4 regions of the Shewanella sp. ZOR0012 genome follow, and region 1 is predicted to be linked to each of the others. Evidence: predicted binding sites of a transcription regulator. Region 1 holds the regulator's gene; each other region holds the start of a gene.
What was found. The regulator sigma-54, encoded in region 1, starts transcription at its own class of promoters, with help from an activator protein. The targets are predictions, from matches to a motif close to GTTGGCACGNNNNTNGNNT.
Positions count from the first base shown of each region.

Region 2: the regulator sigma-54 is predicted to act here: its motif matches at 2,541-2,559, upstream of L976_RS20085 (nitric-oxide reductase large subunit).
Region 3: the regulator sigma-54 is predicted to act here: its motif matches at 3,208-3,226, upstream of L976_RS09840 (TorF family putative porin).
Region 4: the regulator sigma-54 is predicted to act here: its motif matches at 1,356-1,374, upstream of L976_RS22760 (DUF1328 domain-containing protein).

Region 1 is NZ_JTLE01000094.1:3,573,922-3,578,329, reverse strand. It holds gene lptA (lipopolysaccharide transport periplasmic protein LptA) at 1-136, shown strand, start outside; gene lptB (LPS export ABC transporter ATP-binding protein) at 133-864, shown strand; gene L976_RS17275 (RNA polymerase factor sigma-54) at 971-2,446, shown strand; gene hpf (ribosome hibernation promoting factor) at 2,475-2,762, shown strand; gene ptsN (PTS IIA-like nitrogen regulatory protein PtsN) at 2,765-3,208, shown strand; gene rapZ (RNase adapter RapZ) at 3,205-4,059, shown strand; gene L976_RS17255 (HPr family phosphocarrier protein) at 4,046-4,321, shown strand.
Region 2 is NZ_JTLE01000094.1:4,187,173-4,191,580, reverse strand. It holds gene L976_RS20095 (LpxL/LpxP family Kdo(2)-lipid IV(A) lauroyl/palmitoleoyl acyltransferase) at 1-106, shown strand, start outside; gene L976_RS20090 (potassium/proton antiporter) at 259-1,983, opposite strand; gene L976_RS20085 (nitric-oxide reductase large subunit) at 2,604-4,408, shown strand, end outside.
Region 3 is NZ_JTLE01000094.1:1,880,028-1,884,435, forward strand. It holds gene L976_RS09830 (putative bifunctional diguanylate cyclase/phosphodiesterase) at 1-1,322, shown strand, start outside; gene rimK (30S ribosomal protein S6--L-glutamate ligase) at 1,473-2,378, shown strand; gene L976_RS09840 (TorF family putative porin) at 2,424-3,116, opposite strand; gene L976_RS09845 (HU family DNA-binding protein) at 3,405-3,728, opposite strand; gene L976_RS09850 (response regulator) at 3,825-4,408, opposite strand, start outside.
Region 4 is NZ_JTLE01000094.1:1,766,813-1,771,220, forward strand. It holds gene L976_RS09435 (diacylglycerol kinase family protein) at 1-615, opposite strand, end outside; gene L976_RS09440 (hypothetical protein) at 770-964, opposite strand; gene L976_RS22760 (DUF1328 domain-containing protein) at 1,007-1,183, opposite strand; gene L976_RS09450 (hypothetical protein) at 1,943-3,103, shown strand; gene pfaD (eicosapentaenoate synthase subunit PfaD) at 3,446-4,408, opposite strand, start outside.

The DNA of each region.
Region 1 (4,408 bases):
TCAGCAAAAACTGATCGCCGAAAGTAGCGGCAATGGTGATGATCGCGTAATTACCATTATTCAACCTGATAATTATCAGGAAGAACTCAAAAATACACCAACAGATAAACCTGTGAAAAAACAGGATTCTAAATGACCCAAATCACCTTAAAAGCACAGAATCTCGCCAAGAGTTATAAAAGCCGCCAGGTTGTCAAAGATGTCAGCCTGACAGTAAAAACGGGTCAAGTCGTCGGTCTACTCGGCCCTAACGGTGCGGGTAAAACCACCACCTTTTACATGGTCGTGGGCTTAGTTAAAAGCGATAAAGGCCATATCTTTATCGACGATGATGATTTAACCGCCGATCCTATGCATCTGCGTGCCCGCAAAGGTATTGGTTACCTACCACAGGAAGCGAGTATCTTTCGTAAATTAACCGTACACGACAACATCATGGCGGTACTGCAAACCCGTAAAGAGCTCAATAGTGACCAGCGCGAAGAAGCACTAGAGCAACTGCTAGAAGAGTTCCATATCACCCATATTCGTGACAGCCAAGGCATGTCCTTATCGGGCGGTGAACGTCGCCGCGTCGAAATTGCCCGCGCCTTAGCGGCCAACCCCAAGTTTATTCTGCTTGATGAGCCCTTTGCGGGCGTTGATCCGATCTCCGTTATCGATATCAAGAAAATTATCGAGCAGCTTAAGAGCCGAGGCCTTGGAGTACTTATCACAGACCACAATGTGCGCGAGACCTTAGACGTCTGTGAACATGCTTACATTGTGAGTCACGGTAATCTTATTGCCGAGGGCACACCCGCAGAGATCTTAGACAATCAGCAAGTTAGGGCTGTGTACTTAGGTGAACAATTCAGGCTATAGTTACTAAAACAAAGCTAATAAGCCTTGAATTTGAGAGCGCTAGGCTCCATCCATATGATATCAAGCGACCTAAACTCACAATAATAACCTAGGGATCAGCGGTAACATGAAAGCGTCACTCCAGCTCAAACTGGGTCAACAGTTAACCATGACGCCACAACTTCAGCAGGCCATTCGCCTGCTGCAACTGTCGTCATTGGAACTGCAACAAGAAATCCAGCAAGCCTTAGACTCTAATCCTCTTCTCGAGCTGGAAGAGGAGCAATTTGACGCGCCTAGCGAACGTAAGCAAGATATCGCCGATACCGACTTTAGCGAAACGACTGCCCAGCCACAGGAACAAGATAATTCCACCGTGGACATTGCCGAGTCGCTGACCAAAGAATCTCTGCCCGAAGAGTTACCCATGGATACCACTTGGGATGAAGTATTTACCGCATCGCCAAACTCAGGTTCTGGCGCCAGCCGTGAAGATGACATGCCCTTCCAAGGGGAAACTAGCGAGGGGTTGTACGAACATTTAGAATGGCAAAAAAACCTCACACCCTTCTCTGAAACCGATTTAGCCATTGCCACCGCGATTATTGATGCCATTGACGATCAAGGTTATCTCACTCAAAGCACTGAAGATATCCTCGAAGCCATGGGCAATCCCGAGATTGAACTCGACGAAGTTGAAGCCGTGCTCAAGCGTATTCAACATTTCGACCCCGTTGGTGTCGCGGCAAGGGATTTAAGCGAATGTTTACTGATCCAGCTATCTCATTTTTCGCCTGATACCCCTCACATCGAAAACGCCCGCATGCTGATCAAAGATCATTTAGATCTGATCGCCGCTCGCGACTTTAGGCTGTTAATGCGTAAGACCAAACTGAAAGAGGACGAGTTAAGGGACAGTATTGCGCTGATCCAAACCTTGAACCCTCGTCCCGGTTTACTCATCACCCCTGTCGATGAAGAATATGTGATCCCCGATGTATCGGTGTCGAAGAAAAACGGCCGTTGGGTGGTCGAATTAAACCCTGACTGCATGCCAAAAATCAACGTAAATCAGCAATATGCAGCAATGGCCCGAAGTTCAAAAAATCAAGCTGATAGCCAATTTATTCGTGGCCATCTGCAAGAAGCCAAGTGGTTTATTAAAAGCCTTGAAAGCCGTAACGAAACACTGCTCAAGGTGGCAAACTGCATAGTGCAATACCAACAGGGTTTCTTCGAATACGGTGAAGAAGCCATGAAACCTATGGTCCTAAACGATATCGCCGAGGCGGTAGAGATGCATGAGTCCACCATTTCACGGGTGACCACACAAAAATACATGCATACCCCAAAAGGACTTTTTGAACTAAAATATTTCTTCTCAAGCCACGTCGGGACGGATGATGGCGGTGAGTGCTCATCCACAGCAATCAGAGCTTTCATTAAGAAACTGGTTGCAGCGGAAAACCAGAAAAAACCATTAAGCGACAGCAAGATGGCTCAACTTCTGGCAGAACAGGGAATTAACGTTGCGCGCAGAACCATTGCGAAGTACCGAGAAGCGATGCTTATTCCCCCTTCCAATCAGCGTAAAAGTTTATAGCCTATTGTGAGTATCGGAGGACGTTTCTATGCAAATAAACCTAAGTGGACACCATATCGAGATTACTGAATCGTTACGGGCATATGTTGAGGAAAAGTTTTCAAAACTTGAACGTCATTTCGAACAGATCAATAATGTGCACGTTGTGCTCAATGTTGAGAAAATGCAACAGATTGCCGAAGCGAGAATCAACCTCACCGGTGGTGAAGTCTTCGCGACTTCAGAGCATGCAGATATGTATGCTGCCATAGACGTCCTGATTGATAAACTTGATCGTCAGGTTATTAAACACAAAGAGAAGTTAACAAAACACTAGCAATGGAACTTCGTACCATACTGCGGCCGGAGTGCACAACCTGCGCCACTCCGGGCAGTAAGAAAAAGGTACTGGAACTCATCAGCGACTTAGCCGCTGCCCAGTACCCCACCCTCTCATCTCAAGAGATCTTCGAAAGCCTCGTGGCGCGCGAAAAGATGGGTAGCACAGGTATAGGTAACGGTATCGCCATTCCACATGGTCGATTAACCGATATAACACAACCCATAGCGATATTGATAAAATGTGAGGAGCCGATAGCCTTTGATGCTATCGATAAACAACCCGTCGATATTTTATTTGCACTACTCGTGCCTGCCGACCAATGTCAGCAGCACCTAAGTACCTTGTCATGCATGGCTGAAAAGCTCAGTGACAAGCAAATATTAAAACAATTGCGCAAGACGCATGATGAAACGGAACTCTATCAGGTAATCATTGGATGAAACTGGTCATAGTGTCAGGGCGTTCAGGCTCAGGCAAATCGGTCGCACTTAGAGTGCTTGAAGATCTCGGCTACTATTGTGTCGATAATTTGCCTTTGCCTTTGATTGGCAGTTTGCTTGAACAGCTCAAAGGCAGTAACGATCTCGTTGCTATCAGTGTTGACGTGCGCAATTTACCAGAGCAAGACAAAGTGCTGGTTAAACAGCTTGCCAGCCTGCCTACGGGCACTGAACTCACCAGCTTCTTCTTAAACTCCAGCGATAAAGTGTTGCTCAAACGCTACAGTGAAACGCGGCGCTTACATCCCTTATCTAAGAGCCGAGTGTCACTGCAAGAAGCCATCAAGCTTGAAGGCAAATTGCTCGAGCCGCTGTCACAGCAGATGGATCACTATATAGATACCTCGAATCTGAATATCTATGAACTCAGCGACCAAGTGCGGCAAATACTCCTTGGCAGTGTCGATAAGGAACTGGTGATCAACTTCGAGTCCTTCGGTTTTAAGCATGGTATGCCGACCGAAGCTGACTTTATGTTTGATGTGCGCTTTTTGCCAAATCCCCATTGGGAACCGGAGCTTAGACCTCTCACCGGTTTAGATGAACCCGTAGCGGAGTTTTTAAATCGCCAGCCACTGGTGAATAAGTTCATCTGGCAAATCGAGAATTTGCTCGAAACCTGGTTGCCCCATTTAGAGCGCAATAATCGTAGCTATCTCACGATTGCGATTGGTTGCACAGGTGGCCAACACCGCTCAGTCTATGTAGCTGAGCAACTAGCTAAACGTTTTAGTAATGGCAAACATAAAGTCAATGCGCGCCATCGAGAGTTGAGCCATGCCAAAACTTGAGCGCCAAGTCACCATCTGCAATAAACTCGGCTTACATGCCCGCGCCGCCACAAAGCTCGTAGTGCTTGCTTCTGAGTTTGATGCCAGCATTACGCTGATCCAAGGTGAAAAACAGGCCTCTGCCGCCAGTGTATTGGGTTTACTCATGCTCGAGACGGGCATGGGTAAAACCATCACCCTCATCGCCGAAGGCCCGGATGCCGAGCCTGCACTTAATGCCATTTGTGCCCTTATCGACGCTAAGTTTGACGAAGCCTGCTGATGGTATCATCTCGATGATCCCTGCCGGTATTCAGTATCCTGTTTGGTTTTGATTTCAGCACCTTATACCAGTAAAACACATTTGTGA
Region 2 (4,408 bases), 610 kb from region 1:
CAAAATTATTGAACAGATTATCGATAAAAATCGTGCTCAATATATGTGGCTCCATCGCCGCTTTAAGACGCGCCCTGATCCAACGGATAAGTCCTTATATAAGTAAGCTTTTGGTTAATCACATCGAGATAAGCGCTTAAAAGAGAATACAAAATGCCAAGCAATCGCTTGGCATTTTGTTTATATCTTTCTGCCTAAGGCATCTTGTAGGGCTCTAAGCGCTTAAACATGGTAGTTAAGCACAACACTTAAACCAGATTAAGCCTCCGCCGGTAAGCGAATACCCACATTGGTGACTTTGCCTTCATAGAGTCCCGCAACGACCCAATGGAGTGATTGCCATTGAAACTGGTCCCCAAGTACTGGATGCGCACCTAGCTCTAAAGCAACTAAATCAGCTACAGTCATACCGCCAGTTTCATCATCTAATGTTAAGCCATAGATAGGTGCAAGATCCGCCAATTTAACCTCGGTATCGATAAAGAAGTCACCAAAGAAACGTGGTACCTCCTTGGTTTCAGGGGCTTGGCTAAAGAGGTTACTCAATGCTTCAAGGCTCTTTTCCTGCCCGAGTACGCACAGAATATCACCCGCCTCTAAGCACGTACTTCCCGAAGGATGCAATAACCTGTTATTGCGAAATACTGCCGCAATGCGAGTACCATCGGGCATTGCTAAGCGTTTTAGCGGTTCACCAATACACCACTTACTTTCACTCAAACGATAGACAAACACTTCCCATTCGCTGCTCGGGTAAATTTCAACCCCCGAACGCGAAACGGGCAAAGGCTTTGGGGGCAATTCTACCTTTGCTAAGCGTGCAGCCGTAGTGAGTGACGCCCCTTGGACTAGCAGAGAGACTAACACCACAAAAAAGGCCAAGTTAAAATACAATTGAGCCCCAGGAAGCCCGGCCATCATTGGGAATACCGCTAAAATAATCGGCACGGCACCACGAAGTCCGACCCAAGAGATAAACCAGCGGTCACGGCTGCTAAAACTCTTAAAGGGCAGCAAACTTAGCCATACCGCTAAAGGTCTGGCAAACAGGATCATCCCAAAGGCCAGTGCTAAGCCCGGCAGCCAAATATCTAATAGATCCGAGGGGGTTAGGAGTAGTCCCAAGACGAGAAACATGCCGATTTGACTCACCCAAGTCATTCCATCCAATACGTTTAATATCGCATGACGTCCACGAGTTGGCTTATTACCGAGGAATAGGCCAACTAAGTAAATCGACAGAATGCCACTGCCACCTAGCTTGTTCGATGCAGCGTAAATAATAAGGCCGCCACTGAGCACGAGAATCGAATATAGACCTTCAGCGAGTTGACTTAAGTTCACCAATTTCCATAGCAGCCAGCCACCACCCAAGCCTAATAAAATTCCCAGCCCAAATTGTTTAATAAAGCTAATCAGCATAAAGCTTGCAGAGAGCTCGGCATCGACATTGCCGAGAATGGCAATCAAGGTGACAGTTAAAAATACCGCCATAGGGTCGTTACTACCCGATTCGATTTCCAGCGTTGCTCCAACCCGCTCATTAAGGCTGCGTCCCTTTAACAGTGAGAATACCGCCGCCGCATCGGTAGAGCCGACAATAGCTCCCACAAGCAAACCTTGTAGCCAATGTAAGTCAAATAGCCACGCAGCCATAATGCCTGTGATACTGGTGGTGATCGCCACCCCAAAGGTTGCCAAGGATAACGCAGGCCACAGTGCGACCCTGAAGCTCGCGACCCGAGTGCGCATACCGCCATCGAGCAAAATAATGGCTAAGGCTAAGTTACTGACAAGATAAGCGGTTGAATAATCATCGAAGAGAATACCGCCGGGACCATCTTCACCAGCAAGAATACCTACGGCGAGGAAAATTAATAAGATAGGAATCCCAAGACGGGATGACATGGGACTAAGCAAAACACTCACGGCAGTAAGTAAGGCACCGATCAGAAAAAAACTATTGATGGAATCTGCATCCACACATGCCTCCTTAAATGCTGCTGGCTCAGCTAAACGATAGCAAAAACACCTAGATTAAAAATGACTCAATTAAAAATTTCAGTGTTTCTATACTAGCATAAAAAATGCAGATTATTGGAGTTTTAAATATTAAATTTCAATAATCTACACTAAAATAATCATCAACAGTAACTTTAGGCTAATTTTCAGATAAAAACACATAAAAAGACAAATACAACCAGAACATCAAACTATAAGCATAAATAAAATAAAGCCTATATTTATCAAGTTCTTTAAAAAATAAATCCGACACAAACTTTCCATTTTTAATCAAAAAAATATCGGTAACCATCTAAAAAGACACTATATCGATAAAAACATACACCTAACTATATTTATCGCCGCAATACCTTGAAAGAGCACATTAAATTGAATAGTTCATTGTGTTATCAACATTGGCCCACCAATGACTGTTATAAAGACAATTAATGTCATTATGACAACCTTTATTGCTATCAAAAAGACACTACTAAGAATTTAAATTAAATTTTTTTCCTTTATTTTCAATAACAAAAATACTTGGCACATATTGCGCAATAGCAAATTACAGGTATCAAAATGACGTTGGATTAAGGGGATTTATGAGCAAACAAAAACTCACCGCTATCGCACTATTATTAGTGTTGATTGCCTCATTTACTGTACTACTGAGCGTAGGCAGTGAAATTTATCGAGAAAAACCACCCATTCCCAGTGCATTTGTCGATGTGAATGGCCAAGTTATCTTTAGTGAACATGATATAGAACAAGGTCAATTAGTATGGCGCTCAATGGGCGGCCATCAACTCGGTTCGATTTGGGGACATGGCTCCTATGTCGCCCCCGATTGGACCGCAGACTGGTTACATAGAGAAGCCCAAGCTTGGCTCGACCTGCGCGCCAAGCAACAATATCAAACGCCTTTCGAGCAACTAGGTTCCCAAGAAAAAGCGGGGCTTGAACAAGCATTAAGGGATGATTTACGCCATAACAGTGTTGAACAACAGATCGATGGTACTCAGCTTATCAGGCTATCGACCACACGGGTAGAAGCAATTCGCACGGTTAATCAACACTATTTATCCTTGTTTGGTGATGACCCTAAACTCAGTTCACTACGCGAACAATACGCCATGAAAGAGGGCACAGTGCCCGATGTTACACGCCGTGAACAACTTAATGCGTTCCTATTTTGGGGGGCTTGGGCTGCCATCACTGAACGCCCCGATGCCCCCTATACATACACCAATAACTGGCCGTTCGATCCTCAATTAGGCAATACTCCCACCTCGGATAATATTGTCTGGTCGATACTCAGTATCGTGACCCTGATAGCGGGTATTGGTGGATTGCTATGGCACCATGCCAGCGGTAAGCACGAAAGCCTGCCTAAGCCGTCGGAACAAGACCCGCTGTTTTTCACTAAACCAACCGCTTCACAAAAAGCCGTCGGCAAATACTTCATTACGGCGATAGGTCTCTTTTTACTGCAAATTTTACTCGGAGGTATTACCGCTCACTATGCGGTAGAAGGCCAAGAGTTTTATGGTTTACCTATTGCGGAAATACTCCCCTATTCAGTAACGCGTACTTGGCACACCCAATTAGCCGTATTTTGGATCGCAACTGCTTGGTTAGGTACAGGGCTGTATATTGCACCTGCGTTATCGGGCTATGAACCCAAATATCAACGAATAGGCGTTAACGTACTCTGGGTAGCCTTAGTGGTGGTTGTGCTCGGTTCAATGGCGGGCGAATGGATTGGGGTACAACAGTATTTTGACCTCGATATGAACTTTCTCTTTGGCCATCAAGGATATGAATACATAGATCTTGGTCGAGTATGGCAAATCTTACTCCTCGTTGGGTTATTGATTTGGCTCGCCCTAGTCACCGCCGCCATCAAACCCGCCCTCAAAGTTCAAGGCGAGATGCGCCCTGTTATTTGGGTACTCTATGCCTCCTGCGTCGCAATTGGTTTGTTCTATGGCGCCGGCCTCTTTATGGGCAAACACTCCAACTTAGCGATTGCAGAATACTGGCGTTGGTGGGTAGTACATCTGTGGGTTGAGGGCTTCTTCGAAACCTTTGCGACTGCCGTTATCGCCTTAATGCTGGTACGTTTGGGCTTAATCCGTGGCCGTAGCGCCAACGGTGCGGTCTTGTTTACAACGGTAATCTTCTTAACCGGTGGTTTAATCGGCACTTTACACCACCTCTATTTTACTGGCACACCAACCTCGGTTATCGCCTGGGGCGCAATTTTCTCGGCCTTAGAAGTGGTGCCTTTAGCCATCATAGGTTTTGAAGCAATGGAAACCTACCGCTTGCGTAAAGCCAGTCCATGGATGCAGCGTTATCACTGGGCGATTATGTTCTTTGTGGCTACCGCGTTTTGGAACTTAGT
Region 3 (4,408 bases), 1.7 Mb from region 1:
AAAAACTGAAAGAACTGGCGGAGCACGATTCACTCACCAAATTGATGAATCGTTATGGATTTGAGCTGTGTTTAAATCGCGCCATTGCAAGAGCAAAACGCAGTAATGATTTTTTAGCCGTGATTTTACTTGATCTTGATGATTTTAAAGCGATTAATGACACGTTAGGTCACCAGACAGGTGATATTTTGTTGGTGAAAGTCGCATCGAGACTCAGCGCCGTGTTACGGGATGGTGACGTCATTGCTCGTTTAGGCGGTGATGAATTTGTGGTGTTAGTGACTGATAATGACTACAAATATTTCCCCATGATAGTGGCTAACCGTCTACTTAAAGCTTTTGAAGAAGTGTTTTGCCTTGGAGATAACGATGTGATGATTGGCGCCAGTATTGGCGTGGCATTTTATAATGAAGCCGCCTCCGATAGCTCTGAGTTAATGAAATGCGCCGATATCGCCATGTATCGTGCTAAGAAAATGGGGCGCAATCAGATCCAGTTTTATTCCGAGGCGCTAGATAAAGAAGTCCGCTACCGCAATCATATCGAGTCCAGCTTAAAAATGGCCTTAAGGCAGAATCAGTTTAAGGTTTATTATCAGGTGCAAGTTGACGCGCAAACACACCATATGGTGGGAATGGAAGCGTTAATTCGTTGGCAGCATCCCGAAGATGGTTTGATTTCTCCTGACCAATTTCTGCCCATAGCGGAAGAAATTGGGTTAATGGAAGAAATCGGTGACTGGGTATTGTATGAAGCCTGCCGACAGGCCCAATATTGGCTGAGCCAATTAGCACCAACAGGGCATCGCTTTACCATTGCCGTGAACTTATCTGCATCTCAAATTGGGCATATCAACTTATATGAGAAAATCGCCCATGTTCTTAACGTGACAGGGCTAGCGCCAAGTGCACTTGAGTTGGAAATTACCGAAAACTGTTTGATTGAAGAACCCCACGAACATGCCAAGATCCTCGATAAAATAGCCCAACTTGGAGTGCGATTTGCGTTGGACGATTTTGGTACCGGATTTTCATCCCTTGAACATATAAAGTTGTTCCCCATCAGCGTGTTAAAAATCGATAAAAGTTTTATTGCTTCCTACGATAAGGACGAAAAGGACACTCGTTTACTCACAGCGTTGCTTAACTTTGCCTATGGCTTTAACGTCACCTCTGTTGCCGAGGGAATTGAAACCCTCGAGCAAGCGGAGTTTTGTACAGTAAGGCACTGCAATCTATTACAGGGATACTTCTTTTCTCGTCCTCTAGAGGCAAGCGAATTTGAAGCAAGGTTCATTACACCGTTAGTCACTAAATTGTGAAGATTATCTTACGTTTGACTAAGGCTTAGGTTTTCGTCTGGTGAGGAATATTTTCTTGCTTTACACTGAGCAATAGACAAATATCAGCGCCCCTTTCTGATGCAATGTGCTCAGAGCTTCAATCACTGTGTTTAATTTGGTCATTTGGTAATGAAAATCGGTATTTTATCTCAGTTTCCAGAATTGTATTCCACCCGACGTTTAGTGGCCGCCTGTGAAAGCCGTGGTCATGAGGCTGTGGTGATTAATACCTTGAATTGCTACATGAATATTAATTCCGTTAAACCTAGCATTCATTATCAGGGAGAAGAATTAACAGGGTTTGATGCCATTATTCCGCGTATTCATGCCAGTGTGACCTTTTATGGCTGCGCAGTCGTGCGCCAGTTTGAAATGATGGGTGTATTTGCCGCCAACGATTCAATTTCGATAGCACGCTCGCGGGATAAGTTACGTGCTCTGCAATTACTTTCACGTAAAGGCATTGGTATGCCTATCACTGGATTTGCCAATAAACCCAATGATATTCCTGATCTCATTAATATGGTGGGCGGTGCTCCTTTAGTGATCAAGTTACTCGAAGGTACGCAGGGGATTGGGGTGGTATTAGCGGAAACGAAAACCGCCGCTGAGAGCGTGATTGAAGCCTTTTTAGGGCTCAAAGCCAATATTTTGGTGCAAGAGTATATTCAAGAGTCCAACGGCAGTGATATTCGCTGTTTTGTGGTGGGTGATAAAGTGGTGGCCTCGATGAAGCGTCAGGGGCCAGAGGGCGATTTTCGTTCAAACTTACACTTAGGCGGCTGTGGTGAAAAAGTGAAAATTACGCCAGAAGAGCGCAAGATGGCCGTTGCCGCTGTTAAAGCGATGGGATTAGTCGTTGCAGGCGTGGATATTTTACGTTCGAATCGTGGCCCGTTGATCCTTGAGGTGAACTCAGCTCCTGGTATCGAAGGTATTGAGCAAACTACGGGTATTTCGGTAACTGAGCCTATTGTGGAATATATTGAGAAAATGGTGTTAGCACGTAAGTCGAATCGGGCGGTGATCGCTTAATAAAAAACGCCGCGATTAACGCGGCGTGTTTCTTAGTTCTTTGTTTTATAAATCAAAGCTATAGGAGTAACCTAAAGCGATTTTAGCATCGTCATCAGCCAGATCAGTATCTGATACCATAAAAGAGACTGTGCCCATGCTGGTATCTGCACTAAGTGTTACGTTGTAATCGGCATAGTTATCCTCACCAAACCAAGCTTCAACCACATCGCCCGTGGAGTAGCCATAGTGGAATGACAGGCTAAGTTTCTCGGTTAAAGGGAAAGATGCTGTGGCGGCAAGATAACTCATATCTTTGTTATCGAGTGGTTCCGCCGCTACGTCATCACCCGCATTGATCACGTGGGAATAACTGAGTTCGACCCACTTCCAGGTAATAGCCCCGTGGAGCTCACCAAAATCGATGCTGCCTTCGGCATCGGGGTAGGCATAATAGAGATAGCCAAAATCATAGCTGAGATCGTCGGTGATGTTGCCACCGTAACCAGCATAGAGGTCTAACTCGTAGCTAGTGTCATTGCCAAAATCGACATTTGATGCCCACGTACCCGCATAAAATCCTGAGTCATGACTGTAGTCAAGACCGCCTTGGATCGCGACCGCATCATTGGTTTGAGTCACTCCGCGCCATAGATAGTTTGATGTGCCGCCAATATTGCCGGATACCGCCGCAAAGACGTTAGTGGTTAGTAATAATCCCGTCGATAATGCCAAAACGCTGTACAGTGATTTTCTCATACTCATCCCCTCGATTGACTTATTTATCGATTCACTCATGCCACTTAAATACGGCGACATTGGTGCATCATGGTTTTTTCTGATAAGGGAGTTGCTAATCACATGCCATTATTTGAACATCTTTAAAAACAATTGGTTACATAATTTATGTTAATTAAATGTTTTAAAATGCTCAAAAATAGAGCGGTGAACGCACTGTGTTTGTGCAAAAAATCATCTTTCATGCTTTCGTGAGGGCAAAAAAACGCCTCACAGAGGAGGCGTTTTATAAAATCAATGTCGAGCGAATTAGTTCACACTATCACGCAGGGTTTTACCCGCTTTAAACTTAGGTACAGTCGCTTCCGCAATTTGGATTTCTTTGCCCGTTTGTGGGTTACGACCAGTACGAGCTGCACGAGTCGCTGTTTCAAAGGAGCCAAATCCGACGATAGAGATTTTGTCACCGTTTTTCATTGATTCAGTAATCGCCGCTTCGAAAGATTTCAATGCTCGTGCTGCTTCAGCTTTGGTGATATCGGCATTTTCTGCAATTTTGGCGATAAGTTCAGTTTTGTTCATTTTTATTGTCTCTTCTTTCCGTAGATTTATGTAAGTCAGCGAGCCTAACATGCCACAAGGTTAAAGCGTTGGAAAGCCCTTTGCTGCGGGCTTGTGTCATCGAAGTAACAAAATTGGAGGGTATTTGCGCCATTCGTGACTTAGGTTTTATTCTTCGAGCAACTGATATAAGAGTTGCTTAACCAATTTGGGTTCGAAGGGCTTGTCACACAGGGCATTCACCCCAGCCTGAGATACATTACTTAAATGTGTATCGTTAGCCTCAGACGAGACCATTAAAATAGGCACGTGGGATTGTTGACTTTCATTGCGGATAAATTGCGTTAATGCCAGTCCATCAACGCTGGGCATATTGTAATCAGTGATAATTAAATCAAACATATTATGACGCATTAATTCAATGGCTTGCGCACCATCTTCTGCTTCGGTAATCAGTTTTATCCCCAAATTACCAATAGTTCGCTTGATCACATTACGTGCCATGCGACTGTCATCAACCACAAGCACGCGTACATCGTGCACATCGAAGTGGCTTAAGTCGAGTTCATCGTGGCTGAGCAAATCGATGGTCGCATTTAGCGCCTTGCCTAAGTGTTCGGCATTAAAAGGTTTTGGCAGAATCGCGACTACGCCAGACTGGCGGAAAATCTCCAATTGTTCACGGCGACATTCACTTGAGATCAGCATAAATTGAATATCTTTATATTCACTTTTGCTGCGCAGGTAGTTCA
Region 4 (4,408 bases), 1.8 Mb from region 1:
GCTGAGCTCGGGGCGGCGGCACACAAGATAAGCGGCCAGCACCATTACGGATCGCCCGCGGCCGAGCGCACAGTGGATTAATACCCGCTTTTGGGCGCGTACTTGACGGTGTAACCAGTTAATCGCCTGATTTAATTGGGCGCTAGTCGGCACACTGTGGTCAAGAATAGGGATATTCAGATAGTCGATATGATCCTCATACAGGGACACATCGAGGCCGTCAAATTCGGCGGTGACATCTAAAATGGCGGTAATGCCATAACGATTTAGTTTAGGTAAATCGGCAGCGCTTAAGCGGCTACCCAAGTACAGATATTTATCAATGGCTTGCATTGAAGGCACGCTATCACGGCGCCGCGCCCAGAGATTATAGAGTCGGCATCCTAGTAAAAATGGAATAAAGCCCCAACGAATATACCAAGGGATGGAACCATCCTGACGTTTTCTAAAAATACTGGCGAGATTAAACCAATAGGCCGAGCCGACAAGGGCGAGGGATAGGCTGCTCCATGCCCAAATAAAGGTGAGGATAGGGGAGTGCCCCGTTACGGCGAAATAGCCAAATAACAGCGCTCCGAACAGGTAGAAATACTTAATGTGGATCCTACTCAGCATTGGCATCTCCTCCATCGATAAACGGCGAGCCTCAGGGAAACCCACTTTATCGTAACCAATGACTGTCGCGATAAAGTGGCTCGGTGGTACTCAATTGAACTGTGGTTATCCTGATAGGCTCGTTTGTGGGACTCACTACTCGCTGTCATCCGTTTTAGCAGCGCGTATCTTTCGCTTTAACGCCTTCTTTCAGTTCTTCACAGGCATCTTCAATTGCATTGCCGGTATCAGTGATGGCTTCATCGATTTTTTCGCCTGCATCCTCGGCGTGGTTGTCGCTACAGGCTGACAATCCAAAGGTTAATAATAAGGCTAAAAATGCAGTGGTAATTATGGTCATAGGTTTCATATTGAGGTCATAGGTTTCATATTGATTCTCCTTTTATCCAATTTAAGCGCGTGGTGCCTTGCCCTTAAGGGCATTGACCAGCAGGGAAATCACAAGTAATACAATAAATAGGAAGAAAATAATCTTTGCGATCCCCGCTGCGGCGCCAGCGATCCCCGTAAATCCAAACAGTCCGGCGATAATGGCCACAACCAGAAACATTAAGGTCCAACCTAACATAGCCGCCTCCTTTGTCTTATTTCGGTTTTTCTGTCTTCTCTCACTCTGCATGTTTACGTCGAGTGAGCTAGTGGAGTTCGTTGTTGAGAGCTAGTGAAGTAAGTTGAATGTGCTAAGTTGCGTCTTACATACCGTTATCACTCAATCCCGCAATAAACTCACAAAGGAGATATTGCGAGCTTAATGCCAACTTTGAAATTCTTGGTTAATCTACTGATTATTAGTGTAATTTTTAAATGTCGTATTGGCGGGAGTATTTGCTGATATAAGCGAGATAGGCAATTTTTACCTGCGATTCGGTAAGAGTTGCCATTAGAAAATTGTGAGAAACAGCATAATGGCTTTGGAGGAGTCCGAGAGGGTATGATGTTGTTGGTTTAGAATGGGTAGTAATATTTTCTGTCCAGAATTTTCACCTTAGCTGATAGCTACTTATTGGTGTTAGTTCGAAAACTATCACTGCTGAGTACCACCCAAGCACTACGGGATGACTTATCTCGTCCGAAACATGCCATTCTTGAATTAAATTAACTCAATTTATTGCCTTGGATACTGTCTCGCGTTCTGATAACTCTCATTCAAGTCATTTAAAGCAAGAGCAATTTGTAGGTGAATTAAAGATTCTACATTTATTTTTTAAAAGATAATTTTTCATCTTCACAGTGGTCGTGATTTTTATACTAATGATGTATTTTATGTACTAAGGCTACATGGCAATATTATATCTTTAATAGAGTTTGGACGAAATTGTAAATGAGGATGTTAAAGTTTTTTCATGGTGTTTTTTTAATTTTTCCGCTTATCAGCTTTTTTTCATATGGTTCCATAACCTCAAAGACTGCAGCATACGTATGTCATAATTGTAGCAATGCAGATTTTATTAGCTTAGTGAAAAAAGAGGCTCTTTCGAATAACTGTAATTTTACAACATCAAAAGGAGGGGCTTCTCAAGACGAAAAGGGTTGTTATAAGCAAAATGAAAAAATGATTGTAGTAAATCCCACTGCAAAAATTGCAAGCAAGTTTATTGTCCAATCCACGGGAAAATTGGGTGGCAGTGAGATAAAGTCATTACCATTAACACAAGGTGAGAAGAATGATTTAGACATATTTTATCAAATTGATAATTCATTCATTCAACTTAGTTCGAAATCAATTGTGACTTATGCTGGAGAATATGATAACAGCAATTTAAATAAGAAAACGCCATCTGCAAAGTTTGATCAAAAGTTTGATTATAATAAAAATGCCCAGTGTAGTATGTCATCTTTCCCAACTGATTTTTTTACATCAAAAGATTATAAACAACGAGTGTTAAATGAGCTTGGTGCTTTAATGAAGGCAAGTTTAAAGGATCTAACTTGGACGCAGTTTGTTGGTGACTTTAAGGATAAAGATCTGACAGGGCTGAATCTAGAGCTTACTGATGTTGATATTATTTTTAATCATAGTAATGCTAGAAAAATATTTGTGCATGTGATTTATGACAAAAATGATTACCGTGTTGCTCCAGATAATAGACTAACTTTTAGTGTTTCATATGTAGGTGAATATTATAGGGAAGGGAATAAAAATATAAGTTTTATTTTTGAATTAGAGCCAGATCTTTCTTATGCTGGAGGTGTTTCAATTAGTGACCTTTTCACACCATCAGGTAGTGATAATTCAGTGCGATTTTATGGGGATAAGGTTGATCCATGCCTAGTGCAATTTTTTGAACTAAACAAAACTCAAGCCACTACACAAACTCCTCTGTCTAATGATGAAATATATGGCCATTGGGCAGGTGTTCTAGATGAGGGCGGTGGGAAAATTTGTCGCTTGCGGACGCCTATACGTGGCTATTCAGGATATGGATGCTTCACAGATAAAAACGAGGTGCAAGATCTGACTTATGAGTATATGGGGTTATGTAATTAAGTTTTTTAGGATTCTAATTCATAAAAAGCTTAGGCACTTAACAAAAAGCTAGGCTTGATGTTATTCATAATGATATGACAGATAGATTCATTTTATATCGATTTAGCTCCATTAAACGCCATAGCTTGCAGGCGAGGATTGTCGCGCTACGTTCTGTGACAGAGTGGGCCATCGGAAAAATGGATTTTTCCGTTGAGCCCCTAGGATGGGTTTACGGCGTGCCACTGAAGTGACAATGCAGAGCGGAAACGGAACTCCAATCGGTTTTAAGCCCAAAAAATGAATGTAAAAAAGCGGGTTAAGTTTTCACTTAACCCGCTCGATAAGGTTTAGCAAAGCGAATTAGCAGCGTTGTAGTGGTTTCCAGCGTTGCAGGCTGACTGGAATACTTATCCCTTGGGATAACAACAGGTTAATCCGTGCTTGGTAGGCGGCGCCTTGCATTAAATGCTTCGCCAAATCCACTGCATTGCGCTCGCGGTAATCATCTAAATAACTGCCTTTTGCCCAAGCATTAAAGGCGCCGAGGGCGGGGCCTGCCCAAATCTGGTAATCCATTTCGCGGCCAACTTCGCCCGTATTCGACCAGCGGCTCGAAAGACCCAAATACCAACGGAAAATCAGTGCCATTTTGCGTTTTGGATTATCCAGCGCGCGTTCAATTTGCTTAGGATCGCGCTCATTAAAGTGCGCCACAGTGCCTGCCCAAATCTCATCTAATGAGGCGCGAAACACTTGCTCTTCAAGCTTTTGTCTTTCCTCTGGCGGAATCGCCTCAATCGAGTCGTAGCGGGTGTAAATCTCGTAGAGTTTATTGGCGCGCATCGGGAATAGGGTGCCGCGCTTAACTACTTGTAACTTAACGCCCATTTCGAACATATCGGCGGCGGGCGCCATAGTCACATCGGCCATTTCGGTGGTGGCGAGTAACTTACGGGTATGTTCGCTGGCACCTGCTTCAACACAGGCTTGGTTGATTGAGCCAGTGACAATATAGGCCGCGCCCATATTGAAGGTCGCCAGCGCCGCATCGGGCGTGCCGATACCACCACCTGCGCCCACTCGGATCGGCGTTTTGTATTGGTACTTGGCTTGAATAGTATCTTTGAGTGCCAAAATGGTCGGCAATAGCGTGACCAGAGGGCGGTTGTCGGTGTGGCCGCCAGAGTCGGCTTCGGCGGTAATGTCATCGGCCATGGGCACAGATTGCGCCATTAGCATTTGGTCTTCGCTGATAAGCCCTTCGTTCACTAATTGTTGCAGCATCTTAACGGGGGCGGGCTCCATAAACTTGGTCGCCACCTC